Regions from separate parts of the Phyllobacterium sp. A18/5-2 genome, predicted to be linked through region 3. Evidence: riboswitches for the same ligand, from Rfam matches in the RefSeq annotation. Region 3 holds a riboswitch; each other region holds the start of a gene.
What was found. Region 3 has a riboswitch for thiamine pyrophosphate ahead of thiE (thiamine phosphate synthase). Riboswitches for the same ligand answer to the same signal wherever they lie in the genome.

Region 1 (10,551 bases), 1.5 Mb from region 3:
GAAGCAGTCTGCCGGAGGGAATGTGTGGGCAATGTCGAGGGTTTGGCGGGGCCGATAGCGGCGTCCCTGAGCGGTCATCCTCGCGGATTGCCCCAAGTGGACTTCGCAACGTGTTTTTGGAGGATCCTACAAATCGCAGCGGCGGCGCGGGCCAACGAACGGCTGGTAGGTGTTGTCGAAAGCCCGATAGGATTGGTATTGGGCCCGGCAGCGCTCCGTTTGCGTCGGTCCGGATGGGCCAACCGGGCGGCGCACGCGGAAGTCAACGCAACGGGATGATCCGGTGCAATCGCGTGACGCCGGATTGATCGGAGAACCGTTGCGAAGAATAAGCGGCTTGATCGGTACCACGTCGAGACCGCGCGGTGCCGGCCGATAAGTCTCGACTCCCTGAGCGGAAGCGCTGACAAGTTGCGTTGCCAACAGGAGGCCGAGCGCCGCGGGCAGGATTTTCAAAGCTGTCATTATCGTTCCGCCATGATCCGTCATTCATCTCATATAGGCGCATCTTGCGATGATCGCTACTGGTGGCAATCCGTCAATAAGGATAGGTTCAATCTGGAGGAACGCAGTTGCTCCACAGATTGTTTCAAACGCTCGAGTCTTGCATGGTTGTCCGCATCGCTACGTTCAATGTCGAAAATCTCATGAACCGTTTCGACTTCTCGGGTTTCAAAAACAATCTCAACAAGGACCGGACATTGCAACTCTTCCAGATTCAGGATGAGGAACAATACCGGCAGTTGGAGCAGGCACGGACCATCGCCCATGCCGACGATACCCGCCAACTGACTGCACTGGCCATTGCCGAGACCCACGCGGACATTCTCTGCCTGCAGGAGGTGGACAATATCGGCGCGCTGAATGCATTCGAATTCGGCTATCTTTTCAAGATGGTGGGAGAGGGCTACCGGCACAAGTACATGATCGAGGGCAATGACAGCCGCGGCATCGACGTGGCGGTGCTGATGCGGGAGACCACCCGCTATGGGGAACCGATCGAATTCGTCAAAATGACCAGTCACGCCCATAACACCTATAATGATCTGGGCATCCATGGCCCGGAGCTGGCGCTGCTCGGCATCGAACCGCATGAGCGCATCTTCAAGCGCGATTGTCTCGAGATCGATTTGTTCATCGGTGGCATGCCCCTGACGCTATTTGTCAGCCACTTCAAATCAATGGGTTCGCCGCGCAACGGGCTGGACGGGCGTGCATCGACCATGCCGGTGCGGATTGCGGAAGCGCAGGCGGTGCGCCGGATCATTGAAGACAAATATGCGTCAAGTGGCGGTTCGGCAGACAAGCGCTGGGTGATTTGCGGCGATTTCAATGACTATCGCGAAAGGATCATCATCGGCGGCGATCTCGCTTGCCGGATATACGTTCGAGCCCGTCAGCGAACCTTCAAGCAGCGTTGACATCCTGCTGGAAGGCGGTTTTTGCGAAAATCTGGTGGAACGCCGCCCCGTCATGGATCGATGGACGCTCTACCATACGCGTGGGCCGCAAGAGCGCCACCTGTGTCAGCTTGACTATATCCTGGCGTCGCCGGCCCTGGCACGCAGCAATACCAGTGCGGTCCCCGATATTATCCGGCGCGGTCAACCATACCGGACCATATTTCCACCGAATCAGGAGGTAGAACGGTTTCCCCGCGTCGGCTGGGACCGACCGAAAGCCAGCGACCATTGCCCGGTCGCAGTCTCTCTCAACATGGTTTGATTTATGATAGGTATTCCCGAAAAGACTGTCATCCCGATCAAGAGCGCAATTGTGCGCATAGACAGTGCACCGCTGCGCTATGAGTTGCAGCACAACGCGGCAATCGCCTCCAACTGGCAAAGGGCCACAACCGCCAATCCTGCCCTGTTCAATGGCTCGTTCTTCATGGCCGAGGAGGCACATCTGTCAGTCGAAGCATTCGAGGCGAGGTATCATCGCACTCGCTTTGCCACGATGATGCATTGGAAGGCAAATACATCGAATGACAAGCCCTGGCACATCTATGGCGTCGGGGTCATTGTTTCCAACGACAACAAATTGATCGCGGGCCGGATGGCTCCTTCGACTTCAGCAGCTGGCCGGATCTATTTCCCTGCCGGTTCCTTTGATGACGATGATGTGGTGGGTGAATACATCGATATCGAAGGCAACATGCACCGGGAAGTCGAGGAAGAAACCGGCATCGTCCTCCCGGAAGCCGGGAAGCGCGACGGAAACATTCATCTGGTCACCGCCAACCGGAATATAGCGCTGTTCCTGCGTCATTATTTTGATCTCAGCGCAGATGATTTGCTCGAACGTATCCGGGCACATATCTCGTCCCAGGTTGATCCCGAACTCGACGATATTACGGCTATTTCAGCTGCGGGTGAAATGGGTGAAGCGACGCCGCTGACGTTTCGAACCTTTGCCGATTGGCATTTCGGGCATCGCTGAATGTTACCGTCACAAGGTTTGACTTGAACAGCCCACGCCTTGGTCTATTTTCTCCGGACAATGCCCGGGAGAAATTCAAATGAGCGGTCGCAATTATGAGGTTTTTGACGTTTTCACCGACAAGGTGCTGACCGGAAATCCGTTAGCCATCGTGCATGACGCGGAAGGTCTGGATGACCTCACCATGCAGCGCATCGCGAGAGAGTTCAACCTTTCAGAGACTGTCTTTATCCTGCCCGCGAAAAACCCGGCCCATACCGCATGGGCCCGCATTTTCACACCCGACTACGAAATGCCGTTTGCGGGGCATCCGACAGTTGGAACTGCTGTGGCGCTGGCTCAGCGCCGTTTTGGCGATGGCAAGGAGGGGCAGCAGGATGCATTGATCATTCTGGAAGAACAGGTTGGACCTGTACGCTGCGGGGTGAAGCTGAGTGCAGGCGGTGCGTTTGCCGAGTTCGACCTTCCACGCTTGCCCCAAGCGATACCCTATAAATATGACAAGATCGCCATCGCCAATGCGATGCGGCTCGAGCCGCGGGAGATTGGTTTCGAGAACCATGTTCCGAGCATATGGGACGCTGGCGTGCCATTTCTGCTGGTGCCGATCCATGGCCTCGAAGCGGCGGGACGCATCAGAATCAACCAGACCGCCATGAAGGATGTCGCGCCCACGATTGGCCATCGCCAGCTGCCGGTCTATGCCTATTGCCGCGAGACGATCCTGCATGGCAGCCATTTTCATTCGCGCATGTTTGTCAGTGATGACGGCACCTATGAAGATCCGGCGACAGGGTCAGCGACCGCTGCCTTCGCAGGAGCCATCCATGCCTTTGATGAGCCGCTCGATGGTGTGTTGCGGCTGTCGATAGAGCAGGGGCACGAAATGGGGCGGCCGTCTCACCTGCGTCTTGAACTCGACATCGTCGACCAGAAGCTGACAGGCGGGCGTATCGGCGGCTCCGCGATCAAGATTGCGGAGGGGCAGCTTTTTGTGTGAGGTCCGACTTTGCGCTGTTACTGTCCGCCGCCGTCATAAAGTTTTCAAGAAGGGCTGGACAGGCAGAATTTGCGCCGTTATAGAGCCCTCACCTTCGGTCGTCAAAGCGGCTGACGGGCACATAGCTCAGTTGGTAGAGCAGCTGACTCTTAATCAGCGGGTCGTAGGTTCGATCCCTACTGTGCCCACCATTCTTTCGAAAAAAGGGCCGCACGGCCCTTTTTTCATGCATGCAAGGCAGGCGCCTGCCTGCTCGCAAATCGCTAGAGGAGAGTTTCCATGAGCATTCGTCGCATTGAAGTTGGTCCGCGCATGAGCCAGGCCGTTATCCATGGCAACACTGTCTATCTCGCCGGTCAGGTTGGCGGGCCAGGCAAGAGCGTCACCGAGCAGACCAAGGACGTTCTGGCGGCAGTCGATCGCCTCCTCAAGGAAGCGGGTACCGACAAGTCCAAGCTGCTGCAGGCCATTATCTGGCTCGATGACATGAAAGACTTCGGCGAGATGAATGCAGTTTGGGATTCGTGGGTCGATCCGGCCAATACACCGGCACGCGCAACCGGCGAAGCCAAGCTCGCGACTCCGGAATACAAGGTCGAGATCATCATCACCGCAGCCATTTGATCTCGTCCGCGGGGCCCAAATCGGGCTGCCGCGTCCCGGAATACAAAAGGTACCCGCCGGGCTGATCGGAATAACTGGCGGGAAATAAAGGAAAGCCCGAGTAAATTGCTCGGGCGCACTGGATTTTTGGCGCGGAAATGCATAAAGTCCGCGCTTCTCCGGATTGCCGTAGTGGCAATTCTTCAAACGCTTGTCTGATTGCGGTCAATTGTGGTTCTGCAAGACGAGGCAAGCATGGGTAAGGAAAACGATTGCAAGTTCTCGTCCGTGACAACAATGTTGAACAGGCCCTGAGGGTCCTGAAGAAGAAGATGCAACGGGAGGGTCTCTTCCGTGAAATGAAGGCGCGTCAGGCATTCGAAAAGCCGTCCGAGCGCCGTGTCCGCGAAAAGGCAGAAGCCGTGAGCCGTGCCCGCAAGGCTGCACGCAAACAGGCACAGCGCGAGGGCCTGTTGCCCGGTCCGAAGAAAAAGGAACGCGTCGCCCGTCCGGCTGCCAACAATGGCAGCGATTTCAACAGATAATCCTTGACCGGCCCGACCGGTCATTTGCTGAGACGACAGAACCCGCACAGCCTTTGCTGTAGCGGGTTTCGTTTTTCATGAAGGCTTTTGACAGAATTATCCGGTTTCCAAAAAGTGCCTTCTTGTGAAGCGAGACGTGGCATTCCTATTCATAGGCGACATGATTCAACCGTCCTATGGAGTTACAATGGCGCTCAGGCTCAACATCATCATCGCCAGCACACGGCCCGGCCGTGGCGGGCCGGCAGTTGCAAAATGGTTCAATGAATTTGCCAGGCAAGATGGCCGGTTTGAACCTGTTCTGATCGATCTTGCCGAAATCAATCTGCCGATCTTTGACGAACCCAATCACCCCCGCCTGAAAAAATACGAACATGCCCACACCCGCAAATGGAGCGAGATCATCGATCTCGGGTGATGCCTATGTTTTCGTTACCCCGGAATATGATTACTTCACGCCGCCGTCTCTGACCAATGCGATGATCTATCTCTGGCAGGAGTGGAACTACAAGCCCGCGGGTTTTGTCAGCTATGGCGGCGTCTCGGGAGGCTTGCGCTCGGTCGAGATCAGTCAAGGGACTGATGGCCGGATTGCGCATGGTTCCCATCCCGGAAGGCGTTCCGGTGTCTTCGTATCAGCAGTACATCAACGATGAAGGCGTATTCCAGCCGAGTGAAATCATCGTGACAAGCACAACGACCATGCTCGGCGAGCTAACCAAATGGGCTGGCGCGTTGAAACAGCTTCGCGCATAGCAAGACATTCACCCGCTTGACAACGAAGTCGCGAGCGGGTCAGTTAGGGTTATTCACCAGGGGAGTCCCGACAAGGGGCTGAGATACTGCTGGCTTTTGCAGCGCAGTGACCCGTTGAACCTGATCCAGTTCATACTGGCGTAGGGACGGTGCAAAAGTCTTCGCGTTTGGTGCTTCGGCTCGACTTGTATTTCGGACTCGCGAACTCCTTTCATCCTTCCGGCACAGAACTGGGTTTCCACGCAAATAAACTGCAAAGGAACCTGATGATGACCGCTATAGCAAAAATCACCGAGGCCCCGAAGGTTTCGACCGGGCCGCTGCCTGCCTCCACCAAAATCTATAAACCGGGTCGCATTCACACCGGGATCTCGCGTGCCCATGCGCGAGATCGCTGTTCATCCAACTGCCGGTGAACCCAACCTCACGGTTTACGATCTCGTCGGGCCGATACACAGATCCATCCGTTGAGATTGACATCGCCAAGGGTCTGCCGCGTATCCGCGAGCCGTGGCTCGCCGCCCAAGGTGACACCCATTCCTATGAGGGCCGGCACATCATTCCCGCCGACAATGGTTTTGCCACCGGCGAGCGCCTGACGCCGGAATTTCCGATCCGCAATCAGCCGCAGAAGGCAGCGGGCAGCAAGGCCGTTACCCAGCTCGCCTATGCACGAGCCGGCATTATCACGCCGGAAATGGAATATGTCGCGATCCGTGAAAATCTTGGCCGTGAGGCGGCGAGAACGGCCGCTGTGCGCGACGGCGAGTCATTTGGCGCTTCCGTGCCGGACTATGTGACCCCGGAATTCGTTCGCGAGGAAATAGCCCGCGGCAGGGCCATCATTCCGGCCAATATCAACCATCCAGAACTTGAGCCGATGATCATCGGCCGCAACTTCCTGGTCAAAATTAACGCCAATATCGGCAATTCCGCCGTCACGTCCTCCATGGCGGAGGAAGTGGAGAAGATGGTCTGGGCGATCCGCTGGGGTGCGGATACGGTGATGGATCTCTCCACCGGGCGCAACATCCACAATATTCGCGAATGGATCATCAGGAATTCTCCGGTGCCGATCGGGACCGTGCCGCTGTATCAGGCGCTGGAGAAGGTTGGCGGCATCGCCGAGGACCTCACCTGGGAGATCTACCGCGATACGCTGATCGAGCAAGCAGAGCAGGGGGTGGACTATTTCACCATCCATGCCGGCGTGCGCCTGCATTACATCCCCCTGACGGTGAACCGCGTGACAGGCATCGTATCGCGCGGCGGTTCGATCATGGCCAAGTGGTGCCTCCATCACCACCGCGAGAGCTTCCTTTACGAGCATTTCGAGGAGATCTGCGATATCTGCCGTGCCTATGATGTGAGCTTTTCTCTGGGTGACGGCCTTCGCCCGGGTTCGATCGCCGATGCCAATGATGCGGCGCAATTTGCCGAACTTGAAACGCTCGGCGAACTCACGCAGATCGCCTGGGCCAAGGACTGCCAGGTGATGATCGAGGGGCCGGGTCACGTCCCGATGCACAAGATCAAGGAAAACATGGACAAGCAGCTTGCCGTTTGCGGCGAGGCGCCATTCTATACGCTTGGACCGCTCACCACAGATATCGCCCCGGGCTACGACCACATCACGTCGGGTATTGGTGCCGCGATGATCGGCTGGTTCGGCACGGCGATGTTGTGCTATGTGACGCCGAAAGAGCATCTTGGCCTGCCCAACCGCGACGACGTAAAAGTCGGCGTGATCACTTACAAGATCGCCGCCCACGCGGCGGATCTCGCCAAGGGGCATCCGGCGGCGAAGCTGCGTGATGACGCCCTGTCGCGGGCGCGCTTCGAGTTCCGTTGGGAAGACCAGTTCAACCTTTCGCTCGATCCCGAAACGGCACGGCTCTATCACGATGAAACCTTGCCCAAGGAAGCGCACAAGGTGGCGCATTTCTGTTCAATGTGCGGACCGAAGTTCTGCTCCATGCGCATTTCCCACGACATCCGCGCCGAAGCGCAGAAGGAGGGCATGGCAGCCATGGCGGAGAAATTCCGCGAGGGCGGCGATCTCTACATGCCGCTCAACAGCGAGGCCTGACATCGTGGACGTTCTGGTCAGAGGCGCCGGCGTCGCGGGGCTCGCCGCTGCCCACGAACTCGCGTCGCGCGGGGCGCATGTAACGGTCTTGGATCCTCTCACCAGCGGGCGAGCCTCCTGGTATGCAGGGGGCATGCTTGCCCCCTATTGCGAGCGGGAAAGCGCCGACCAGGTGGTTGTGGATCTCGGTTTGCGAGCAGCGGACTGGTGGGACGCCGCGCTGCCCGGCTCCGTCATTCGCAACGGTACGCTGGTCCTTGCCCCGGCGCGCGACGTCAGGGAAGTTGACCGGTTCGGGTCGCGGACATCCGGCTATGAAGTGGTCAAGGAAGAGGCCATTGCAGCGCTTGAGCCTGATCTGGCCGGGCGCTTTCGCAGAGGTTTGTTCTTTGAAGGGGAAGCACATCTCGACCCGAGACACGTACTGATAAGTCTGGCCGCAAGGCTTGCCACCGCGGGCGTTTCGTTTGAAACGGATCTATCGCATTCTGCTGCGGGCAGCTTTGATTGGATCATTGATTGCACCGGGTACCCTGCGGCCGATGAGGACATACGCGGTGTGCGCGGGGAAATGCTGATCTTGCGCACACCTGATATCTCGCTATCGCGTCCGGTCCGGCTCGTTCACCCGCGCTTCCCGGCCTATGTCGTGCCGCGTGAGGACAACACCTTCATGGTGGGCGCGACGATGATTGAAAGCGACTCGCATGGACCGATCACGGCGCGTTCGATGATGGAATTGCTCAACGCGGTCTATAGTCTGCATCCGGCGTTTGGGGAGGCCGAAGTCATCGAGACGGGGGCTGGGGTACGCCCGGCCTACCCGGACAATCTGCCGCGTGTGGCACGCGAAGGACACACGATCAGCATCAATGGACTTTATCGGCACGGATTTCTGCTTGCACCGGCGATGGCTATGCGGGCCGCTGACATGATTTTTCAAACCAGGAGCGAAAGCCCATGAAACTTGTCGTCAATGGTGAACCGCAGGACGTTGCCGCGCAATCTCTTGACGCTTTGCTCAGGGAGCTGGAGTTCGAGGGCGAGTGGCTGGCGACAGCAGTGAACGGCGAATTGGTACGGTCACCCGATCGTTGGGCTTGCCGCTTGAATGACGGCGATCGGGTTGAAGTTCTCACTCCGCGGCAGGGGGGCTAACCCCATGCTGAGACTCTACAAGACCGAACTTTCCTCCCGGCTTTTGTTGGGGACGGCGCAATATCCTTCGCCTGCCATCCTGGCGGATCTCGATCAAAGCTTCCGGCACGGAAATCATCACCGTATCGCTCCGCCGTGAAATGGCCGGTCGTAAATCCGGTGACAGGTTCTGGTCACTTGTCCGGTCACTGGGAACGCACATTCTGCCGAATACGGCTGGATGCCATACGGTCAAGGAGGCTGTCCTCACAGCGCAGATGGCGCGGGATGTGTTTACGACCGACTGGATCAAGCTCGAGGTTATCGGCAATCATGATACGCTGCAGCCTGACGTATTTGCGCTGGTCGAGGCTGCCCGTGTCTTGTCCGATGACGGGTTCAAGGTCTTTCCCTATACGACAGATGATCTTGTAGTCGCCGAGCGCCTGCTGGACGTTGGATGCGAAGTGTTGATGCCATGGTGCGCGCCAATAGGTTCGGCGCTCGGTCCGCTCAATTTGTATGCATTACGGTCATTGCGGGGACATTTTCCTGAAGTTCCAATGATCATCGATGCCGGTCTGGGACGTCCTTCGCATGCGGCGACGGTTATGGAGCTTGGGTTTGACGCGGTCCTGCTCAACACTGCGGTGGCAAAGGCGGCTGATCCGGTAGCGATGGCGGGCGCATTCGCATTAGCAACGCAGGCAGGGCGGGCTGCTTATCACGCCGGCATGCTGGAGCCGCGCGATGTGGCTGTGCCGTCAACGCCGGTGATTGGCAAGGCGGTGTTTGCGCAATAGCTGGGTCTGCAAGCTCAAGGCCCGAGGCCCTAGCTGTCGAGCATCTCGGCAATCTTACCGTCCTCGCCATAGACGAGACAATCGGCGATGGTCGTCCTGTCGAGAACGCCGCGCGTGACATTGGCAACCTCGTTGAAAACATGACGGATTTCGCATGTCTCCTCGCTCTGGCAATCCTCGCAGCGGCGATAGGCGATCTTGCTCAGGCAAGGCAGAGGTGCGATCGGGCCATCAATGAGGCGGAGCACTTCGCCGAAGGTGATGTCTTCGGCTGGCTTGAGCAGCAGATAGCCGCCCATCTTGCCACGACGGCTCATGACAATGCCCTGATGCTTCAGATCAAGCAGAATCTGTTCAAGAAACTTCTTTGGAATGTTCTGTTCTTCCGCGATATCCGAGATGAAGAGAGCCTTCTCGGCATCTGCCCTGGCCAGAACGACGAGCGCCCGCAGAGCATATTTGGCTTTTTGCGATATCATTTTTCTTGCCTGACTACCGTTGTGGTGCAGTCATAGTCCCTCGCACCGCATTTTCTAGTGTAAAAATGTTAAAAAAATGAGTTTTTCTGCGGCCGATAAATGTCTCAAAAATAATGTGTAAGACCCTGAAAAATAATAATTCATTAAGATTTCAACGAAGATCGCTTCAAAATCCATACACGATTAACCCGGTAGAGATTGTTGACAAATGATTTCAAGCAGTCATCATCGGCTATCGGTTGACCGCAAAAGGCAACTGCACTCTGCAACCGAATTGTTTATGGAGGTCGCAATGTACAGTGAAGTATCAGGCATTTTTAATCGGGCGGAACGCTTGTGGCGGGGCGTTTTTGCTGCTGAAACTCTTGATCGGAATGCAGGCGATCTGAAGCAACGCGACAGCGAGGAAGCTTCGGCCAAGAAGCACCGCAACTGGACCGAGGAAGATTTCCTCTGGTGCTGGCAGCATCGCGGTTTTTGGTGAGTCTTTTCCAATATTCAGGCAAGAATTCCCTCCGGCAGAACGATTCTAAATAGACAAAACTTGCTCTAGAGCAGGCAGCGCCGCGGATTGCAGGCTGCTTGCTCTGTTTTGTTTCATTCGCAGTATTTGATTTCAGTTCAGTCCAGGACATTGGAACATAAATTCTTCCGCAGCGCTGGTTTTACCGGCATCCTCGCAAAAATTGTCCGCGTT
Region 2 (10,551 bases), 740 kb from region 3:
GGCAGGCGCAATGCATCTTCCGGATGATGCGTCACCATAACGATTGTCATCCTTGTATCCTCTTGCAGATTTCCGACGAGATCGAGCATTTCGTGGCGCAGCGCGGGTCCCAGCGAAGCAAAAGCTTCGTCCAGGAGAAGCACGGGCCGGTTGCGCACAAGGGCGCGGGCAATGGCCACGCGCTGGCGTTCGCCACCGGATAACGCTTCCGGCTTGCGTTCTTCCTTGCCCGCGAGACCGACTTTCCGGATCGCTTCGCTCACGGCGGTACGATCCGCATCGTTCAATTTGAGGTCTGGCTGGCGGCCCAGCCCGACATTTGCGGCAACATCAAGATGCGCAAAGAGATTGTTGTCCTGAAAAACCATGGAAACGGGGCGCCGGGCCGGCGGTGCATGCGTCACATCTTGGCCACCGATCAGAATCCTGCCAGACTTTGCCGTTTCAAACCCCGCGATGAGATTAAGCAGCGTGGACTTTCCGGACCCGCTTGGGCCGATAATGGCGGCTATCGAGGATGGTGCGATGGCGAGATCGAAATGCATAGCCATGTCGCCAAAGTCGAAGCCCACTGCATCGAGCCGGATCGACGCGCCGTCGCTCGCATGTGGCCCGGAAGGCTTAGCCATTATTTCCGCTCTCTTTTCTTGCCAGGCGGCTTGCCCCCCGGTCGGCTATTATCATCAGGAGAAGGCAAAGAAAACCGAGGATAAGAGCCAGACCGGCGGCATCTTCAGTGCGATAGCTTCCCATGCGCTGCAGCAAAAGAAATGGCAGCGTTTGAATAGAATTGTTGCCAAAAAGTGCAATGGTTCCCAGATCACCGAGCGACAGCGCCATGGCAAAGGCAAACGCAACGCCCAAGGGCCGGGCAAGTGCAGGCCAATCAATTAGCCGGAGCCGGTTCCATCCGGCAATGCCAAGTTGTGCACAGAGCCGGTTATGGCGGCTGGCCGCTGTGTCCCATGACGGGCGCAGAATCCGGAAGGCAAAGGGTATAGCCATCGCTGCGTTGACACTCACGACCATGATCGGCGCAAGACTGAACGGATCGACGAAATGGCGCGACAGGATGAACCAGCCCGCGCCGATCACGATAGGCGGGACGACCATGATCAGGCTTGCACCAAGATCGAGCGCACGCTCGAAGAGCGTGGGTGGCGCGTCACGGCGCTCATTGGCGAGATATTCGCGAGCCATGACCAGTGCGAGCGAAATAATCAGTGAAAGGGCCGCGGCACTTGCGCCAAGGATAAGGCTCGTCAAGATCGCCTGCCAGACAAGCCTTTCGCTGAGCAGCCGGAGCAGATCGGCTGCAAGGCCCGAGACAACGGTTCCAGCAATGGGAAGTCCCACAAACACCAGGCCAAAAAGGATCAGCCCGCCGTCCAGCAGTTTTGCTCCAAGCGGCGGCCTGTCAAAACGACGTGTTGCCGTGTGCAGACTAAACCCTTCTTCCGCCGGCCGGCCGCTCAGCCCCAGCACCGCCAGAACTGCGATTGTCAGGCAGAGTTGCAGCAGCGTCAGCGACACCGCACGTGCAATGTCGAAGTCGAAATGCAACGCTTGGTAAATCGCAACTTCCAGTGTCGTTGCCCGCGGTCCGCCGCCGAGCGTCAGGACAATGGTGAAGGAAGTTATGCATAGCATGAAGATCAAGCCGGCGATGCCGGAGAGATTGCGCCGGATGACGGGCCATTCGATCAGCCGGAAGCGCGCCCATCCATTCATGCCTAATTGGGACGCCAGCTTCCAGTAATCTTCGGGGATGGAATCGAGGCCAGACAGAATCAGCCGGGTCGCAAGAGGCAGGTTGAAAAATACGTGGGCAATGAGGATGCCGGTCAGACCGTAGATATCGGGTTTCGCGTCAAGGCCGAGCGCGCGGAAGGTCGCTGCCAGCAGTCCATTGCGGCCGTAGATGCTGGTAATGCCAAGGACCGCGACCAATGCCGGCAACGCCAGCGGCAGAGCAAAGAGCCGCAGGATCATGGCGCGTCCGGGGAACGCCGGATGCGCATGCAGCGCACGGGCGAGCGGAACGGCAAGGGCCACCGACAGCAGCATCGACAGAAGCGCCTGCACCAGCGTGAAGCGCGCAATACGCCATAAATAACTGTCGAAAGTGGCAAAGCCCTCCGTGCGGCCGCCCATCGCTTCAATCGCCAGACTCAACAATGCGCCTCCGGCAAGAATGGCCAGAAGGGCGAGGGCGGACGCCCCCGCCAGAGGTTTCAAGGAGCGGTCTGCCGTCACAGCATTACAAACTCATGGCTGACAACCATTCATCGATCCAGGCCTTGCGGTTCTTTGAGACCTCCTCCGGTGACAAGATCAAAGTCTTTGCTGGCTTCACCAGCGTTTCAAAAGCCGGGTTGAGCGCAGTGCTCGTCTTGGCGGCGGGAAACATCCAATTGTTCTCCGGGATTGCATCCTGAAACGCCGGACTGGTCATGAACGTCAGGAACTGTGCGGATAACGGGTTTTTGGCGCCATTGGCTGTCTGGCCCGCAACCTCCACTTGCAGATAATGACCTTCCTCAAAGGGAGCGGCCTTGTAACGATCGGTCTTTTCAGCAACGATATGATAGGCAGGCGAGGTGGTATAGGAAAGCACAAGCGGCGCTTCGCCCTTGGTGAATAGCCCGTAGGCTTCCGACCAGCCCGGTGTTACCGTCAATACGCGGTCCTTCAGTTTGCCCCAGGCTTCGCCAGCCTTATCGCCATAGACCGATTTCACCCATAGCAGCAGACCGAGGCCAGGCGTCGAGGTGCGCGGATCTTCGATGACGATCTTCTGCTTCGGGTCGCCCTCGACAAGTTCCTTCAGGCTGCCAGGAGGATTTTTCAGTTTTTCCGTGTCGTAGATCACAGCGAAATAGCCATAGTCAAAGGGCACGAACGTATCGTCCTGATAGCCGCCGGGTATGGAGATGGCACTTGTGTCGATGCCGTGCGGTGCAAAGAGGCCGGTTTCGCTGGCCTCGTAGGTCAAATTGGTGTCAAGTCCGAGGACGACATCTGCCTTGGTGGAAGGACCCTCGAGTTTGAGCCGGTTGAGCAGGGCAACCCCATCAGTGACTGCCACAAACTCGACGGTGCAGCCGCACTGCTTTTCGAAAGCTTCCTTGATTTTCGGACCAGGACCCCACTCTGCAGTGAAACTTTCATAGGTATAGACGGTTAGCTTGCCCTCGGCCTTCGCCGGGGCTGTCAGGCCGAGCGCCAATGCGCCGGCCAGGATTACTAATTTCACAAGTGTATTGAACGGCCGCATCGGCGTCTCCATAGTTACAATTCAAAAGGATTGATGCGCCGGCTTTTACTGCCGCGTCTAATCCCTCCGCCGGTACAAACCGGATCAGGTTCCGCGGGTTGGCAGGATTTCTCCCAAAGCCTCTCAGCCTGTCCTCGGTAAGGCAGGCACCCCGTTAGAGCGTTGCAAAGATTAAAGATAAAGCTGCAGGTGCGCAAGCGGGGCTATCTGCGGGCTCAATGATATGTTTCCTCCCCCGCCACACCCTCATCTCTGAGTCTGGCCATTGAGTGGTTGGGGAAGACGGGCGCCTCTCTCCAACAATTGCGGGGCACATCCCTCTCCGTAATTGGAGGGTACATTTGCACAAAACTCGGCGGGATCCAGCGGAGTGATAGTTCCGGCGGCACGCTTCCGGCCCTCCACAGTTGGGGAGGTTAGGGCAATGGATTGCTTATGAAACGCTTACGCCGCACAGCGTTTTTCCAACTCGAATGCTGATTTCGGGGGCGCTATTTTCGCCGGACCATCCACAACGGACCGGTTCACGCGAAAGGATCAGCCATGTTTCGTGGTCAAGGGTTTCAATATTCAACTGTGAGGGTTCAATCGACCATAAGGCCGGTGAAGCCGCATGCGATCCTGTTACGGCGCAGAAGACAAAAACTGGTTCCTGCGATCTCGCCAGGCCTCGTTCTAGTCATCGGCGTTGCCATTGCCGGAGTTATGGCCATTTTCCTCGGCATGTCGGGATAGTTTCAACCCAGCTTTATCAAAGCTATGCGACCGGCCCCGCCGCATGCTATGGGCGCTTTATGAGCAAATTCGTTATCCTTCTCGGCGGAACCGTTCACGTCTCCGACCGTCTTCGGCAACTTGTCTCCGGCGCGCGCGTCCTGGCGGCCGATGGCGGCATCGCACACGCTGACATATTAGGTCTCGCACCCGAGCTATGGCTTGGCGATTTCGATCTCGACATCGCCGGAGCTCGAGGCAAAGTATGCCCATGTGCCACGGGTCGTATTTCCGGCGGCCAAAGACATGACCGATGGCGAGCTTGCATTGAACGAGGCCTACAGGCTCGGCGCCAGCGAAGTCATCCTGTGCGGCGCTTTCGGCGGATCGCGCACCGATCACACGCTCCTGCATTTGACGATGGCGACGGCTCACGCAGCCGAAGGACGCAAGCTTGTCCTTTCCAGCGGCAGCGAGGAAGCACACCCGCTGGTTGCAGGAGTTTATGATTTCGATTTTGCCGACGGGACGCTCTTCAGCATCGTTGCGTTTACGCCATTGCAGGGGCTTTCGATTGAGGGCGCGCGCTGGCCTTTGAAAAATATGGAACTTTTTTTCGGTTCATCTCTTACAGTATCGAATGCTGTGTGTGGAAATCTCCACGTATCGCTCCATTCGGGTAAAGCGATCCTGATTGCTGCCCCGCAAATCGCCTAACGCTTGTAAAACAAAGCGGAAAGTGTAATTGTTGCGGCACAGCATTGGGGACGCAAGCTGGTGAGTTTGGTTTTTAAACGGGAGAGGTCTTCCATGTTGAAAAGTTTGTCTACAATAGCAGTTGCAGGGCTTTTGGCTTTGTCGGTGGCTGGTTGTACAACCAGCGATCAGCGCGTTGCTGGTTATGGCGTCGGTGGCGCCGCCTTGGGCGCATTGGCCGGCGGTGCTATTGATGGAGGCAGAGGCGCCTTGGCGGGTGCTGCAATTGGTGGCGCCGGTGGTGCTCTTGTGGGCGCTGCAACCAATCCGCGCTCCAGCGGCTACTGCACTTATCAAAACCGCTACGGCGAACGTTATCGGGCTCCTTGCCGTTAATAACTTCAAGCGCAAGCGCATTGCAAACAGGCCGGACTTCCGGCCTGTTCTGTTTCGGTGAACAGGAACGATCTTTCTTCTGCCGCATTAGGTAAGCAGGATCGTGCCGCACTTATATGAATTGAGAGGATTAAATATGAGATTTCGTCTTACCGCCGTAGCGGTTTCAGCGCTTCTGGCAGTATCTGTTGCCGGTTGTGCAACAAGTGAGCAGAATCAGCGTGCCGGGACGGGTGCCTTGATTGGCGGCGGCGTTGGTGCGCTGGCCGGACAGGCTCTGGGACGTGACACGAAGAGCACGATTGTCGGTGCCGCCGGTGGCGCGCTGCTCGGTGCTGCTGTCGGAACGGCGACGACGCCGCGCGGGCAGGATCAGAATTTATGCCGTTACCAGCGCCGTGACGGTTCGATTTATACTGCTCCCTGCGAGGGTAGCGGCGGCGGCTATGGCGGCGGTTACTGACCGGAGCTTTGCCGGATTAATTCGAGACAGGCCGGAATTTCCGGCCTGTTTCATTTGACAGAGGCGGCATTCTCGCCGACAAGGCGCATGTTCGGGTGCCACGGCTGGCTTCCGATCGTTGCTCCAACTCCCAGAACTGAAAATTTTCATGGCTCCACCCCTTCTTCGCCTTGACCGGATTGCACTGACATTCGGCGGTACGCCGCTTTTAAGTGAGGCTGCCATTTCCGTCAGCGAAGGCGACCGCATTGCGCTTGTTGGACGCAACGGATCGGGTAAATCCACACTGCTGAAGATTGCCGCCGGCTTTGTCGCGCCAACGGATGGCGAGGTGTTCAAGCATCCCGGCGTTACCGTACGTTATCTGGCGCAGGCCCCCGACATGGAGGGCTTTGCCAATGTTCGGGCCTATGTCGAGGCGGGGCTTGGACCCGCGGACGATCTCTACCGTGTCAGCTATCTGTTGGAGCATCTCGGCCTGACGGGCGAAGAAAAGCCCGACAATCTTTCGGGCGGCGAGACGCGCCGTGCGGCATTGGCCAAAGTCCTGGCACCACAGCCCGACATACTGTTGCTCGACGAGCCCACCAACCATCTCGACCTGACAACGATCGAATGGCTGGAGGACGAATTACGCCAGATACGCTCGGCCATTGTGGTGATCTCGCACGACAGGCGCTTCCTGGAGAATGTCAGCCGGTCGACGATCTGGCTCGACCGCGGCGTCACGAAGCGACTGGACCAGGGATTTGGCTTTTTCGAGGAATGGCGCGACAAGGTGCTTGAGGAGGAAGAGCGCGACCTGCACAAGCTCGGCCGCCAGATCGTGCGCGAAGAACATTGGCTGCGCTACGGCGTGACGGCCCGGCGCAAGCGCAACATGCGCCGGCTCGGCGAACTGCAATCCATGCGCAGCGAATTCCGCAATCATCGCGGCGCCCAAGGCAAGGCCGTCTTGAAGGCGAGTGATGCGAAGGAATCCGGCAAACTCGTGATTGAGGCGGAACACCTCGTCAAAGCCTATGGCAGCAATGTGCTGGTCAACGATTTCTCGACGCGGATCCAGCGCGGAAACTGCGTCGGCTTCGTTGGTCCCAATGGTGCCGGCAAGACGACGCTCCTATCGATGCTGACGGGGTTGCTCGCGCCCGACAGCGGCGTCGTCAAGCTCGGCACCAATCTTGAAATAGCCGTTCTTGACCAAAGGCGCGACGGCCTCAATCTGGAACAGACGCTTTCGGATTATCTGACCGACGGGCGCGGCGAGAATGTCGTCGTCAACGGCGAGCAGCGCCATGTGGCCTCCTATATGAAGGACTTCCTGTTTCAGCCAGAACAACTGCGCACGCCGATCCGCGAACTTTCCGGTGGTGAGCGCGCGCGCCTTATGCTGGCGCGGGTACTGGCCCGTCCGGCCAATCTGCTGGTGCTCGATGAGCCAACCAACGATCTCGACATGGAAACGCTGGACTTGTTGCAGGAATTGGTCGCCGGATTTGCGGGCACCGTGCTTCTCGTCAGCCATGACCGCGATTTCCTCGACCGGACGGTGACATCGGTGATTGCGCCAGAAGGTAACGGACGCTGGCTGGAATATGCCGGCGGCTATACCGACATGCTGGCGCAACGCAAGGAAGCGCTCGCAACGCGCAAGGATTTGAAAAGCGCCAAGCCGCAAGCCGCCGGTGCTCAGCCGGAGAAAACCCCGGCGCAACGCGAGGAGAAGCGCAAGCTTTCCTACAAGCAGAAGTTCGCACTTGAAACCTTGCCTGAAAAAATTGAAACATTGCACGCAGAGATTGCTTTACTCGAGAAGAAGCTGGCCGACCCTGAACTGTTCACGAAAAATGCGGCGCTTTTCAACAAGACCGTCGAAGAGATCGGCAAGAAGCGTCACAGCCTCGAAACATATGAGCACGAATGGCTTGAGCTCGAGATGCTGCGCGAGGAAATCGAGGGTTGAGAATCGACCCTGACGGATGCCGGATGCAGTTTTCTGCGCTTCCGGTGCTCATGGGGGAAAAATCCACCTTGCTCCGGTTCTCAAAAACCGCACCAGCGACCTCATCAGGCTGAATCCTCCGAAGGCTTCTAATTCGCCTTTGGCGCGAGCTTGGTTGTAAGCGTCTCAATACGGTTTGTCACTTCCGACAAGACGCCGGTGATTGCCGCATCGTTCTTGTCGGCCCTCGCCAAGGCTTCGTCACGGCTTTTGCGCAACGCTTCGGCTTCATTTTCAAGGCCCTTGAGACGCATCTGCAACTCGCTGAGCTCATCCATGACCATGATGCCGGCCATGACAGTGAGGCGCAGGTCACCGATTTCGCCAAACGATGATTTGAGGTGGGTGACGTAGCGGTCGAAACGCTCGGCGAGGCCAGTCAGATGCTGTTCCTGGCCCTCATCGCAGGCCATCCGGTAGGCCTTGCCATCGATCGTAACTGTTACAGTGGCCATGGCTTGTCTTTCCCAGTTTTATCGATCAAGGACCGTGCGAATGGATTCCATCGCCGCCACAAGGCGGCGCGAAACTTCCTTGTTTGCGGCTTCGAGACGCTCGGCTCGACCTTCCGACGCGTCAAGTTCCTGTGCCAGCTTGCGCCGGTCCATGTTCATCCGCTGGACCTCTTCTTCGGCTTCGGCAAAATCGCCTTCATGCTCAAGACGCAAGTCGACCGCGTCCTCAAGCGGCGCCAAAGATTTTTCCAGTCTTTCAAGAACCTGTCTGAGGGTGGCTTCCGATGCCATTTTCAACGTTTCCCCATGTGTCAATCTTTTTAAACGAGATCGCAAAAAGAAGAACAGCTTATGTTGGAGAGTCTAAGGGTTACATCAACGCCGCGTCAATCAATCCGAGCTGTCATGGTTCGGTCATGCACCGATAATAATCTCATGCCGCGAAAGACCTGTTTGCCGATGGGCCCAATTTGGCCTAGGTTTTATTGACTCCATCAAGACACCTGCTATGTGAAGCGTGCCTTTTGGATTTTGTCTGACCGGCTTCCAGAAACGGCATCTCCTTTCCTCCTCGAAAGACGGTAACCATGACCAATTCTGAAAAATCCAACCAAATGGCCAATGCAATCCGCTTTTTGTCGGCGGACGCAGTGGAGAAAGCCAATTCGGGCCATCCGGGTCTTCCCATGGGCGCAGCTGATATTGCGACTGTCCTTTATACCCGGTTCCTAAAATTTGATCCGAAGTCGCCGCACTGGCCGGACCGCGACCGCTTCGTGCTCTCGGCTGGACACGGTTCGATGCTGCTCTATTCGCTGCTGTATCTTACCGGCTACGAAGACATGACCATCGACGAGATCAAGAATTTCCGGCAATTGGGTTCCCGGACCGCGGGCCATCCGGAATATGGCCATGCATCCGGTATCGAAACGACGACCGGCCCACTTGGCCAGGGCCTTGCCAATTCCGTCGGCATGGCACTATCCGAGCGCATCATGAATGCGCATTTCGGCGACGATCTGGTAAACCACCATACCTATGTCATTGCCGGAGACGGCTGCCTGATGGAAGGCATCAGCCAGGAAGCAATCGCGCTGGCCGGCCATCTCAAGCTGAACAAGCTCATCGTTTTCTGGGATGATAACAACATCTCCATCGATGGTCCGGTGTCGCTTGCAGACAATACGGATCAGTGCGCGCGCGTCGAAGCTTCCGGCTGGAACGCCCTGCGCATCGACGGCCACGATCAGGATGCCATCGCAACTGCTATCGAGAAGGCGCACAAGTCAGACAGGCCGACCCTGATCGCCTGCAAGACGACGATCGGTTTTGGCGCCCCGACCAAGGCGGGTACCAACAAGGTTCACGGTTCGCCGCTCGGCGCCGAAGAAATCGCTGGCGCACGCAAGGCGCTTGGCTGGACATCGGAACCATTTGTTGTTCCCGCAGACATTCTCGGCGCATGGCGCGAAGCCGGCCAGCGCTCTTCGAGAGCGCATGCGGCCTGGAACGATCGCCTGGCATCCGTCGATGCCGAGACTCGCTCGGAATTCGAACGCCGCGTTCGCGGTGATCTGCCGGGCAATTTCGAAGCAGCAATCACTGCCTACAAGAAGAAGCTTTCGGAAGAAAAGCCCAAGGTTGCGACCCGCAAGGCTTCCGAAATGGCGCTCGAAGTCATCAATGGCGTTCTGGCCGAGACGATCGGCGGTTCCGCCGACTTGACGGGGTCGAACAACACCAAGACCAGCCAGACCCAGAATATCACGCCCGAAGACTATGGCCAGCGCTACGTGCACTACGGTGTTCGCGAGCATGGCATGGCCGCGGCGATGAACGGTATGGCGCTGCACGGCGGCCTCATCCCTTATTCGGGGACCTTCCTGACGTTTTCCGACTATGCGCGCGGCGCGATGCGACTTTCGAGCCTGATGGGCATTCGCGTCGTCTATGTCATGACGCATGACTCGATCGGCCTTGGCGAAGATGGTCCGACGCACCAGCCGGTAGAACACCTCGCCGCGTTGCGTGCCATTCCGAACAATTACGTCTTCCGCCCTGCTGACGTTGTTGAAACCGCAGAATGCTGGGAACTGGCGCTCAAGTCACGCAAGACTCCATCGACGATTGCCCTGACCCGCCAGAACCTGCCGACGGTTCGCACGGAACACGTCGACGAGAACAAATGCGCCTATGGCGCATACGAACTCGCGCCTGCAAGCGGCAAGGCGGAAGTTACGATCTTCGCAACCGGCTCGGAAGTCGAGATCGCCCTCAATGCACGCGCGCAGCTGGAACAGAATGGCCATCCGGCCCGTGTGGTTTCGGTGCCCTGCTTTGAGTTGTTCGAACAGCAGAGCGACGAATACAAGCGGGCGCTGATCGGCGATGCGCCGGTCAAGGTCGCGGTTGAGGCTGCCATTCGTCTTGGCTGGGATCGCTTCATCGGTCTCGATGGCATATTCGTAGGCATGACCGGCTTTGGTGCCAGCGGCCCGATCGAAGCGCTCTACAAGCATTTCGGCATCACTGCGGACGCAATTGTCGC
Region 3 (10,551 bases):
TCTTTCGAGCGCGCGATCAAGCTCGACAAGAGCCCGGCATTCATCCTGACGCAGTTCGGATTGAAAGCCGATAATGTCGCCGAGAAGGCCAAGGCATCCGATCCGTCAACCTTTGTCTTTACGGTCGATCAACCCTATGCGCCGAGCTTCGTGCTGAACTGCCTGACGGCGACGGTCGCCTCCGTGGTCGACAAGAAGCTGGTTTCCGAACATGTCGTTGGTGACGATTACGGCAATGCCTGGATGAAGACCGGCTATGCCGGCTCCGGTCCGATGAAGATCCGCGACTGGCGTGCCAACGAGATCATCGTCCTGGAACGCAATGACAATTATTACGGCACCAAGGCAGCGCTGAACCGCGTCATCTACCGCCACGTCAAGGAAAGCGCGGCGCAGCGTCTCCTGCTCGAAAAGGGCGACATCGATGTTGCGCGCAATCTCGAGCCGAACGACCTGGAGCAGGTCGTCAAGAACAGCGACATCACGACGACCAGCGCCCCGAAGGGCACGATCTATTATATCAGCCTCAACCAGAAGAACCCCAACCTGGCGAAGCCTGAAGTACGCGAGGCGTTGAAGTACCTGGTTGACTACGAGGCGATTGGCGAGAAGCTGATCAAGGGCATCGGCGAGATCCACCAGACCTTCCTGCCAAAGGGAATTCTCGGAGAACTCGATGAAAACCCCTACAAGCTGGACGTTGAAAAAGCCAAGGCGCTGCTGGAGAAGGCAGGGCTGAAGGAAGGCTTCTCGTTCTCCATGGACGTGCGCAATAACCAGCCTGTGACCGGCATTGCGGAATCGGTGCAGCAGACGCTGGCTCAGGCCGGTGTAAGGCTGGAGATCATTCCCGGCGATGGTAAGCAGACGCTGACCAAGTATCGCGCTCGCACGCACGATTCCTATATCGGCCAGTGGGGTGTCGATTACTGGGATCCGAACTCCAATGCGGAAACCTTCACCAGCAATCCTGACAATTCGGATGCGGGCACCAACAAGACCCTGGCCTGGCGCAACGCCTGGGATGTGCCGGACCTGACCAAGGAAACCAAGGCGGCCCTGCTCGAGCGCGATGGTGCCAAGCGTGCCCAGATGTATCAGGACCTGCAGAAGAAGGTTCTCGAGACCAGCCCGTTCATCCTGATTTTCCAGCAGACGGAAGTCGCGGGTCTTCGCTCGAACCTGAAGGGGTTCAAGCTCGGACCATCATTCGATACGAACTACGTCTTCAACGTATCGAAATGATCGGGACAAGTCCCGAGAGTTGATCATATGAGCAGCACCGAATCACGATTGGAGTCCAGGCGATCAGGCGCCTGGGCCTCCAGCCTCCTTTGGGCTATCGGCAGGTTCCTGCTGATTGGCGCCATCACATTCCTGGGGCTTCTTGCCGTCACGTTCTTCATTGGGCGGGTCATCCCGATCGATCCGGCACTGGCCATCGTCGGCGACCGGGCTCCCGCCCATGTGGTCGAGCGGGTGCGTGAGGAATATGGCCTCAACTTGCCAATATACCAGCAGTTCGTCATCTATATAAAAGACGCATTGCAGGGCAATTTCGGTAATTCGGTGCTGACCACCAACCCGGTCATGACAGATATCAGGCGGGTGTTTCCCGCCACCATGGAGCTGGCCACGTTCGGGACGCTCCTCGGTGCCGTGTTCGGTGTGCCGCTCGGCGTGCTGGCAGCGGTCAAGCGCGGCAGCATCATCGATCAGATCGTCCGCATCATCGGCCTGATTGGCTATTCGGTGCCGATTTTCTGGCTGGGCTTGCTGGCACTGCTGGTATTCTACGCAAAGCTTGGCTGGACCTCCGGCCCGGGCCGTATCGATGTGGTCTACGAGTACACATTTACTCCGATAACGGGCTTTTACCTGCTCGACGCGATCCTGCAGCGCAACTGGGATGCGTTCTGGAATATTTTCAGCTTCATCATCCTTCCTGCCTCGCTGCTCGGCTATTTCTCGCTTGCCTATATCAGCCGCATGACGCGCTCGTTCATGCTTAACGAGCTGGAGCAGGAATATATTGTCGCCGCCCGCGCCAAGGGCCTGTCGGAAACCCGCATCATCTGGGGCCACGCGCTGCGCAATGCGGCTGTTCCCTTGGTGACGGTAATCGCGCTGTCCTATGCCGGGCTGCTGGAAGGATCCGTCCTGACGGAGACGGTTTTCTCCTGGCCGGGCCTCGGCATGTATATCACCAATTCGCTGCAGAACGCCGACATGAATGCGGTGCTGGGCGGAACCATCATCATCGGCACGGTCTTCGTTGCCATCAATCTGTTGTCCGATGTTCTGTATCGGGCGCTTGACCCACGGACACGCGCACGATGAGTGAACTTAGCCCCGCACGTCCCCTTTCTCGCCGCGAATGGCTGATGAGCGACCGGCCGCAATCGCGCATGCAGGCAAGGCTTGGCCGCGCCTATCTGGTCTGGAGCCGCTTTGCCAGCAACCGGCTGGCGGTGGTCGGTCTCGCCATCATCATCGCGCTGCTGCTGGTTGCGGCTTTCGCCGACGTGCTTGCCCCGCACTCGCCGGTTGCGGGCGATCTGCGCAATGCCCGCCTGCTGCCGCCGGGTGGCCTGTATCTCCTCGGAACGGACGATCAGGGCCGGGATATTCTCTCGCGGCTGATCTACGGCTCGCGCCTGACGCTCTATGTTGTCATCCTTGTCGCTATCATCGCCGCACCCATCGGCCTGCTTGTGGGAACGATCGCTGGCTATGCCGGAGGCTGGGTCGACTCCATATTGATGCGCATTACCGACATTTTTCTCGCCTTTCCCAAACTCATTCTGGCGCTTGCCTTTGTGGCTGCGCTTGGACCCGGCATCGAAAATGCGGTCATTGCCATCGCCATCACCTCTTGGCCGCCCTATGCGCGCATAGCACGGGCCGAGACGCTGACGGTACGCAATTCCGACTATATCGCAGCCGTGCAGCTTATGGGCGCCTCGCCGACACGCATTGTGCTGCGCCATATCATGCCGCTGTGCCTGTCCTCGCTGATCGTGCGGGTGACGCTCGACATGGCCGGCATCATCCTGACGGCCGCGGGACTTGGCTTCCTCGGCCTCGGTGCGCAGCCGCCATTGCCGGAATGGGGCGCAATGATCGCCTCGGGCCGCCGCTTCATCATGGATCAGTGGTGGGTCGCCGCCATGCCGGGCTTTGCCATCCTGATCGTCAGTCTCGGCTTCAATCTTCTGGGCGACGGCCTGCGCGATGCGCTGGATCCGCGAGGCAGCAGCCAATGAGCACGATGCTGACCGTCGAGGACCTTCGGGTCCAGTTTCCCACGCGCACGGGCACGGTCGATGCGGTGCGCGGTGTCTCGTTTACACTTGGCCGCGAGCGTCTTGGCATTGTCGGCGAGTCCGGCTCCGGCAAGTCGCAGACGGGGCGCGCGATCATGGGCTTGACGCCGCCGCATGCCAGGATCACCGCCAAGACGCTGAATTTCGATGGTATCGATCTCCAGACTGCCTCGGTGAGGCAGCGGCGGGCACTGCGCGGCAATCGCATTGCCATGATCCTGCAGGATCCCAAATACTCGCTCAACCCGGTCATGAGCATCGGCAGGCAGATCGTCGAGACGCTGCGCACGCACGAGAAGGTGAGCAAGAGTGCGGCGCGCCAGCGCGCGCTCGACATGCTTGCCGCCGTGCAGATCCGCGATCCGGAACGGGTCTATGATCTGCACCCGCACGAGGTCTCCGGCGGCATGGGCCAGCGTGCGATGATCGCCATGATGCTGATTACCGGGCCCGAACTCCTGATCGCGGACGAGCCGACTTCCGCGCTTGATGTTACCGTGCAGCTCGACGTGCTGCGCATTCTCGACAATCTGGTGCGCGACCGCGGCATGGGCCTGATCTTCATCTCGCATGATCTGCGGCTGGTCTCGTCGTTCTGTGACAGGGTCATCGTCATGTATGCCGGGCGAATCGTCGAGGAGATCGCCGCGACGGACCTGCACAAGGCGAAGCATCCGTATACGCAAGGCCTGCTCAACTGCATGCCGCAGATCGACAATGACCGGCATCCGCTGCCGGTACTCGACCGCAAGCCGGAGTGGGCCACATGATGAGAGCTTTGGTCACCGAAAATCTCGAAGTGGTGTTCAACCGGTTTCGTGCCCTTCGCGGTGTGAGCCTTGAGGTATCGCCGGGCGAATCATTCGGTCTTGTCGGAGAGTCCGGTTCAGGAAAGTCCACGCTCCTGCGCGCCGTCGCCGGTCTCGCGCCGGTGAGCGGCGGGACGATTACCGTCAACGGCAAAACGCTCGGCTCGAAGCGGACCAAGGCGTTCTACCGTGAAGTGCAGATGGTGTTCCAGGACCCCTACGGTTCGCTGCATCCGCGCCAGACGGTGGACCGGCTGCTGCTGGAGCCGCTGGCCGTTCATGGCTTCGGCGATATTGAAAAGCGCATCCTGCGCGCGCTGGATGAAGTGGGGCTCGGGTCGAGTTTCCGTTTCCGCTATTCGCACCAGCTTTCCGGCGGGCAGCGCCAGCGCGTGGCCATTGCCCGGGCGCTGATCCTGGAACCGTCGATCCTGCTGCTCGATGAGCCCACCTCGGCGCTCGATGCGTCAGTGCAGGCGGAGGTATTGAATTTGCTTGAGCAAATCCGCCGCGACCGGAAGCTGACATTCCTCATGGTCAGCCACGATCTCGCGGTCGTCACCCATATGTGCGACCGGCTGATGGTGATGCAAAATGGCGCCGAAGTCGAACGCCTGACTGCAGCCGAGCTTGCCATGCGCAAGGTGACGCAGGACTACACGCGCAACCTGCTGATTGCCAGCCAGGGATTTGTCCGGCCGGACGTGCGGCTCTAGGGCAGAAACGTTCATCTGATTTTTACCATGCTGGAAGTGAGTCCGCGGATTTCGACCATCCGGCGCGGAATAATGAAAATCTGAATGAATTTTCTAAGCCGGCATTTACGCCATGGAATCAATGGTTCCACTCAACGACTGGAGTGGGACATGAAGCGTATTCGAGATTTCCTGAGAGACCGCAGCGGGGCGACGGCCGTTACATTCACTTTGCTGCTGGTACCAATTATGGGAATGACCGGCCTTGCCGTTGATTACAGCCGCGCCAGCAACGACCGGTCGCGATTGCAGAACGCTGCCGATGCCGCCGCCCTGGCCGGCGCTTCGATCTTCACCGGCGCGAACTCGGCAGCGGCGGAAGCCCGTGCCCGTGCCTATCTTCAGGCCAATCTCGGTGACGAGGCCGATGGTGTGACAGTGAATTTCAACGCTTCCAATCAGAAGGTAAGCGTTACGATCGGGGGCCAGACCAACACGCTGTTCATGCATCTGTTGAACCAGGACAAGGTCGATATTGCGGTCAATGCGACGGCATTGGCGCCGTTGAAGCCCTCTGAAGCAACCATCGACATTGACAAGGTTTATGGCTGGTACTTCAAGAAAGTTTCCATTGTCGTTGTGCGACCCGGAGGAACGACAGAAGACACTGTCGGAACGGTAACCTATACGGCTAAGGACCACAGTTATGAGAACGGCCGTGGAAACGGAACGATTGTCAAGGTTCCAGCAACAGGAAGCATCAAACTCGGAGAATATGAAAAGCTGTTCTTAAAAATGGACATAAAGTTTGATGGATGTGACATTGGTTATTACAATTCATCGAATACGAGTATCGTAAAGTGCAAAGCATCAAGCGATAACGCGTACAAGAAATATAATAAGACATTAAAATCAAATGATAAAGCGACGGTAAACCATCTCTTTGTAAACGGCACCCAACTTCCCCTAGGTTCCACCCCGCCGCTGGACGTATTGTTCGACTGCAGTGAAAAGCAGTATCATGCGTGGGAAGATGGTGGTGGTTTTGCGAAGCAGGACTTCTTTTACTACATAACCGCCGCCTGCAAATCCGTTGATGGCGAGAATGTTCGCTTGACCCACTAAATGGACGTCCATCCGGCGGCGCAATTGACTTTGATCTTGCCCCGCTCCATCATGACTTCATTCCGAGGGGGGCACTGTACAGTGCTGAGATGGCGTCGAGCTGGACCCTTGAACCTGATCCGGGTTATGCCGGCGTAGGAACGGGAATTGAGCCTTCTTCGCGCACTCTGCCTTGTCTTCGCACATATCCGGATCTCCAACCTGTTCATGATGGAGTCCAGACTGTGCGACCAAAAGTAGATTTCCGGCTGAATGCCATCGTCGATCTCGACGCGATCGGCGGCGACAAGGACCTTGGCGCACTTGCGCTTGCGGCCGCCCGCGGCGGCGCGACGATCATCCAGTACCGCGACAAGAATTCGCCGACCCGGTTGATGGTGGAGCGCGCACGGACAATCCATAGCGCGTTGAAGGACACGGGCGTGCCGCTGGTCGTCAATGATCGCATCGATGTGGCGCTTGCCGCCGGTGCCGAGGGCGTGCATATCGGCCGCGAGGACATGCCGGTCCGCGATGCGCGGCTACTGCTCGGCCCGGATGCAATCATTGGCCTGACCGTGAAAAACGAGGCCGATGCGCTGGCAGCAACGACAAGCGATATCGACTATGCCTGCATTGGCGGGTTGTTCGAGACGCTGTGCAAGGCAAATCCCGATGGTCCGATTGGCTTCGACGGCTTCAGCCGCTTGGCGCCAATCATTCGGGCTGTGAAACCAGACCTGCCGGTTGGAGCAATTGCGGGGATTGATCTCGCGCGCACGCCGCCTGCCATTGCTGCCGGAGCGGATGGCGTTGCAGTGATTTCGGCGATTTTCCGGCAAGCCGACCCGAACGGCGCTGCGGCGGCCCTGCGCTCCGTGGTCGATGCAGCGTTGCAGGCACGGGCATGACCGCCATTGCCCTGACCATCGCCGGGTCCGACAGCGGCGGCGGGGCAGGCATTCAGGCGGATCTGAAGACCTTCTCGGCACTTGGCGTCTACGGCACCAGCGTTCTCACCGCCGTCACCGCGCAGAACACGCGCGGGGTCACCGCCATCGAAAATCTGTCACCCGGTATTGTCCGCGCCCAGATCGATGCCGTGCTGTCGGATATCGATGTGAAGGCGATCAAGATCGGCATGGTATCGACGCCGGAGGCCATCGAGACCATTGCTGCGTCATTGCAGCATTGGGGCCGCAGGGCGGTGCTTGATCCAGTGATGGTGGCGACATCGGGCGACCGCCTGTTGCAGCCGGAGGCGGTCGAGGCTCTGCGTCAGCTGCTACTGCCACTCGCTGTGGTAGTGACACCCAATCTGCCTGAAGCGGCATTGCTGACGGGGCAGCCGATCGCTGACGGCGAGGCCCAGATGGCACGGCAGGCGGAGCTCCTTCTGGCGCTTGGCCCCTCGGCGGTGCTGATCAAGGGCGGTCACTCAAAAGGCGAGTATAGCACCGACCTGCTGTTTGACGGCGTGACCATGCAGCGCTTTTCCCACCCGCGCATCGCGACAAGTCATGATCACGGTACGGGCTGCACGCTCGCCGCGGCGATGACCGCGGGGCTCGCGAAAGGATCAGATTTGCACGACGCGGCGGAGCAAGCGAAGGACTACCTGACGGCAGCAATGGCTGCTGCAGGGAATCTCAGAGTGGGGCAGGGACGCGGGCCCGTGCACCATTTTTACCGGTGGTGGCCGACGGCGCAGCCGTCATGATGTCTTGCCGTTCGAATGGCAGAGGGACCACCGAGGGAAGCACGACGCGCTCCTCGGCAAAGGCGAGCTGGGTTGGTTCCGAAAGCGCCGTTGTTGCTGCAGCGGGACCGGCGGCTGCTATCGAAGGCGCAGCAGCGAAAGCAACGGGAGCTGGATCGACAGGCGCCGAATCCGGCTCCAGCACACTCAAAAGACCCTTGCGCTTGGCCTGATAGTAGTAGCCGCGGGAATAGAGCCGCACGGCCTGATCGGGATTGCTGTCAGCAACCTTATAGGCGCCCGCCAGGTACTTCACGCCATATTTGAGGTTGGTTTCGGCATCGAGCAAATCCTTGGCGCTGCCATCATGGCCGAGGCCCCGCGCTGTTGCGGGCAATAGCTGCATCAGGCCCCAATATGGGCCGTTGCGTGCACCGGGATTGAAGCTGCTTTCGCGCTTGACCACACGGCGCACGAGCGATTCCGGTACGGCATAGGCAACAGAGTATTTCGAGATCAGACCATCGACCGATTTGTTCGAGGATTGGGCTGCAGGTTTGTTCTCCGAGGCAGCGCTTGCGACGCGCGGTGATGGCTCGGGAATAGGAGCGGACGCTGCATTGGGCAGTTTCGGATCGGTTGTCGTGCAAGCGCCGAGAGCAAGAGCCAGGGTCAGGCAAGCGAAGGCGCGCAGCAATCGAGTTTCAAGCAGCATTTGTCACCGGTTCGAAGGGCGGATGTTCAATGGTTGGTTCCTCATAGCTTGTTCGGGGTCATCTGCGGCAATCACTTTCCAATACGGATTGTTACAATCGTCCCATCGATGGTTGTGGGTGTGTTTCCCGCATGGGTTGACTCCAGCATATATATCAATGTATCAGTTAGATATTGGTAAGGCCAGTTTACCAGTCTAGCGCGGAAAGGGAGTGCCGTGCGGGGAGGATCCATGTTCGCAGCCATTCAGCCGCGCCGGCTATACCGGCAGGTGGCAGACCAGATACGCACACTGATCGAGGGCGGCAAATTTGCCGTTGGCGAGCGGTTGCCGGGAGAGCGCGAACTGGCCGAGGAGCTTGGCGTATCCCGTCCGACAATCCGTGAAGCGCTGATTGCGCTCGAGGTGGAGGGGCTTGTGCATATCCGCATGGGTTCCGGCATCTACGTCACGGGCCAGCAGCGTGAAAAGCCTGCGCTGGCACCGGCCGACGATCTGGAGGGACCGTTCGAACTCCTGCGCGCGCGATCGCTCATCGAAAGTGTGCAATCGCCGAGGAAGCCGCAACGGTCGTGACGCCCGATCACATCGAATCGATGGACGCGGTGCTGACAAAGATGGCCCAAACATTCAACAGTCCGCGCACGTCCATTGCGCTCGATCGGACCTTTCACACGACGATTGCCAACATCATCGAAAACTCGGCGCTCAACCGCTTTGTCGGTGAGCTCTTCGACCAGCGCATGACGCCGTATTTCGAAAAGCTGGCCAGCTATTTCGAAAGCCCTGCCTCATGGCGAGAGGCATTCGAGGAGCACCGGGCCATTCGCGATGCTATCGCTTCCGGCGATCCGGGACGCGCCAAGGAAGCGATGCGATATCACCTGCAACAATCGCAATTGAGATTTTCCAGAAGCTTCGATGAAGATCTGGAAAGCGATAAGGGCCGTTCTGTGAAGGGCGGCCGAAATGGAAAGATCTGAAATTCAATCTGGGAGGATAACGGTATGAAGATCAAACTCACGGCAATTCTGGGCGCGGTTGCCGCGCTCGCACTTTCGGCGGCAGCCGCTCAGGCGCAGACCGCGCTGAAGTGGGCGCATGTGTACGAGACATCCGAGCCATTTCATACGGAATCCGTATGGGCGGCAGAAGAGATCGGCAAGCGGACCGATGGCCGCTACAAGATCGACGTATTCCCGGCATCGCAGCTGGGCAAGGAAGCCGACATCAACCAGGGCCTGAAGCTGGGTACGGTCGATATCATCATTTCCGGTTCGAGCTTCGCAGCACGCGACTACAAGCCGATCGGCGTAACTTATTTCCCCTACATTTTCCGCGGGCCGGAACATCTTATCGCTTATACGAAGAGTGATGTCTTCAAGCGGCTCGCAGCCGGCTATGAGGAAAAGAGCGGCAACCACATCGCGGCCGTCAGTTATTATGGCACCCGCCAGACCACGTCGAACAAGCCCATCGCCAAGTGCGCGGATATGCAGGGCCTGAAGATACGTGTGCCTGACGTTCCGGCCTATCTCGCCATGCCGCGCGCCTGCGGTGCCAATACCACGCCCATCGCCTTCGCCGAGGTCTACCTCGCGCTGCAGAACGGCACGGTCGAGGCGCAGGAAAACCCGCTGACCACCATCGAAGCCAAGAAGTTCTTCGAGGTGCAGAAGAACATCATCCTGACCGGTCACATCGTCGATCATCTCAATACGGTGATCTCGAAGCAGCTCTGGTCGAGCCTTTCCGATGAAGACAAGAAGATCTTCAGCGACGTCATGCAAGAGGCGGCAGAAAAGACGACAAAGATCATCGCGGACAAGGAAAAGGCGCTGGTCGCGAGCTTCAAGGAACGCGGTTTGAGCGTGACCGACATCGACAAGGCCGACTTCGAAAAGAACGTCATGGAAAAGGTGAAGTTCGAAGATTTCGGCTACGACAAGTCCGACTGGGAAGCCATCCGCGCCATCAAGGAATGACTGACGATGGCCGGGCGCTCTTCTTGCCCGGCCATTTCTCCTGAGACCTGATGACCGGAGACAACCATGTCAAATGAAGTTCACACACAGATTACCGCCGAGGAAATCGCCCATTCCTTCGAAGAAGCGGCGCCTGTCGCCAATGTTGCAGATTATGCAATCGAAGACTGGCTTACACTGATCGTCTTCTGGCTGATGACAGGCTGTGTCTTTCTGCA

Region 1: linked by a shared signal. The riboswitch ahead of thiC (phosphomethylpyrimidine synthase ThiC) and the one ahead of thiE (thiamine phosphate synthase) in region 3 are both predicted to bind thiamine pyrophosphate.
Region 2: linked by a shared signal. The riboswitch ahead of thiB (thiamine ABC transporter substrate binding subunit) and the one ahead of thiE (thiamine phosphate synthase) in region 3 are both predicted to bind thiamine pyrophosphate.

What each region holds. Positions count from the first base shown of each region.
Region 1 covers NZ_CP104966.1:272,127-282,677, reverse strand. The annotation lists gene N8E89_RS01450 (BA14K family protein) at 127-465, opposite strand; partial or broken gene N8E89_RS01445 (endonuclease/exonuclease/phosphatase family protein) at 609-1,725, shown strand; gene N8E89_RS01440 (NUDIX hydrolase) at 1,729-2,442, shown strand; gene N8E89_RS01435 (PhzF family protein) at 2,522-3,442, shown strand; tRNA gene N8E89_RS01430 (tRNA-Lys) at 3,558-3,633, shown strand; gene N8E89_RS01425 (RidA family protein) at 3,722-4,066, shown strand; gene rpsU (30S ribosomal protein S21) at 4,318-4,590, shown strand; gene N8E89_RS28940 (NADPH-dependent FMN reductase) at 4,778-5,008, shown strand; gene N8E89_RS28935 (NADPH-dependent FMN reductase) at 4,965-5,246, shown strand; TPP riboswitch at 5,395-5,511, shown strand; partial or broken gene thiC (phosphomethylpyrimidine synthase ThiC) at 5,616-7,435, shown strand; gene thiO (glycine oxidase ThiO) at 7,440-8,399, shown strand; gene thiS (sulfur carrier protein ThiS) at 8,396-8,593, shown strand; partial or broken gene N8E89_RS01395 (thiazole synthase) at 8,598-9,375, shown strand; gene N8E89_RS01390 (RrF2 family transcriptional regulator) at 9,405-9,854, opposite strand; gene N8E89_RS01385 (hypothetical protein) at 10,063-10,338, shown strand.
Region 2 covers NZ_CP104966.1:1,045,062-1,055,612, reverse strand. The annotation lists gene thiQ (thiamine ABC transporter ATP-binding protein) at 1-629, opposite strand, end outside; gene thiP (thiamine/thiamine pyrophosphate ABC transporter permease) at 622-2,256, opposite strand; gene thiB (thiamine ABC transporter substrate binding subunit) at 2,261-3,277, opposite strand; TPP riboswitch at 3,322-3,441, opposite strand; partial or broken gene N8E89_RS05280 (thiamine diphosphokinase) at 4,072-4,708, shown strand; gene N8E89_RS05275 (YMGG-like glycine zipper-containing protein) at 4,802-5,083, shown strand; gene N8E89_RS05270 (YMGG-like glycine zipper-containing protein) at 5,220-5,546, shown strand; gene N8E89_RS05265 (ABC-F family ATP-binding cassette domain-containing protein) at 5,695-7,509, shown strand; gene N8E89_RS05260 (cell division protein ZapA) at 7,638-8,003, opposite strand; gene N8E89_RS05255 (DUF4164 domain-containing protein) at 8,022-8,294, opposite strand; gene tkt (transketolase) at 8,591-10,551, shown strand, end outside.
Region 3 covers NZ_CP104966.1:1,785,754-1,796,304, forward strand. The annotation lists gene N8E89_RS08790 (ABC transporter substrate-binding protein) at 1-1,245, shown strand, start outside; gene N8E89_RS08795 (ABC transporter permease) at 1,273-2,340, shown strand; gene nikC (nickel transporter permease) at 2,337-3,266, shown strand; gene N8E89_RS08805 (ABC transporter ATP-binding protein) at 3,263-4,096, shown strand; gene N8E89_RS08810 (ABC transporter ATP-binding protein) at 4,096-4,851, shown strand; gene N8E89_RS08815 (TadE/TadG family type IV pilus assembly protein) at 5,002-5,955, shown strand; TPP riboswitch at 6,011-6,113, shown strand; gene thiE (thiamine phosphate synthase) at 6,180-6,845, shown strand; gene thiD (bifunctional hydroxymethylpyrimidine kinase/phosphomethylpyrimidine kinase) at 6,842-7,654, shown strand; gene N8E89_RS29285 (transglycosylase SLT domain-containing protein) at 7,584-8,348, opposite strand; partial or broken gene N8E89_RS08835 (FadR/GntR family transcriptional regulator) at 8,580-9,331, shown strand; gene N8E89_RS08840 (sialic acid TRAP transporter substrate-binding protein SiaP) at 9,356-10,333, shown strand; gene N8E89_RS08845 (TRAP transporter small permease) at 10,400-10,551, shown strand, end outside.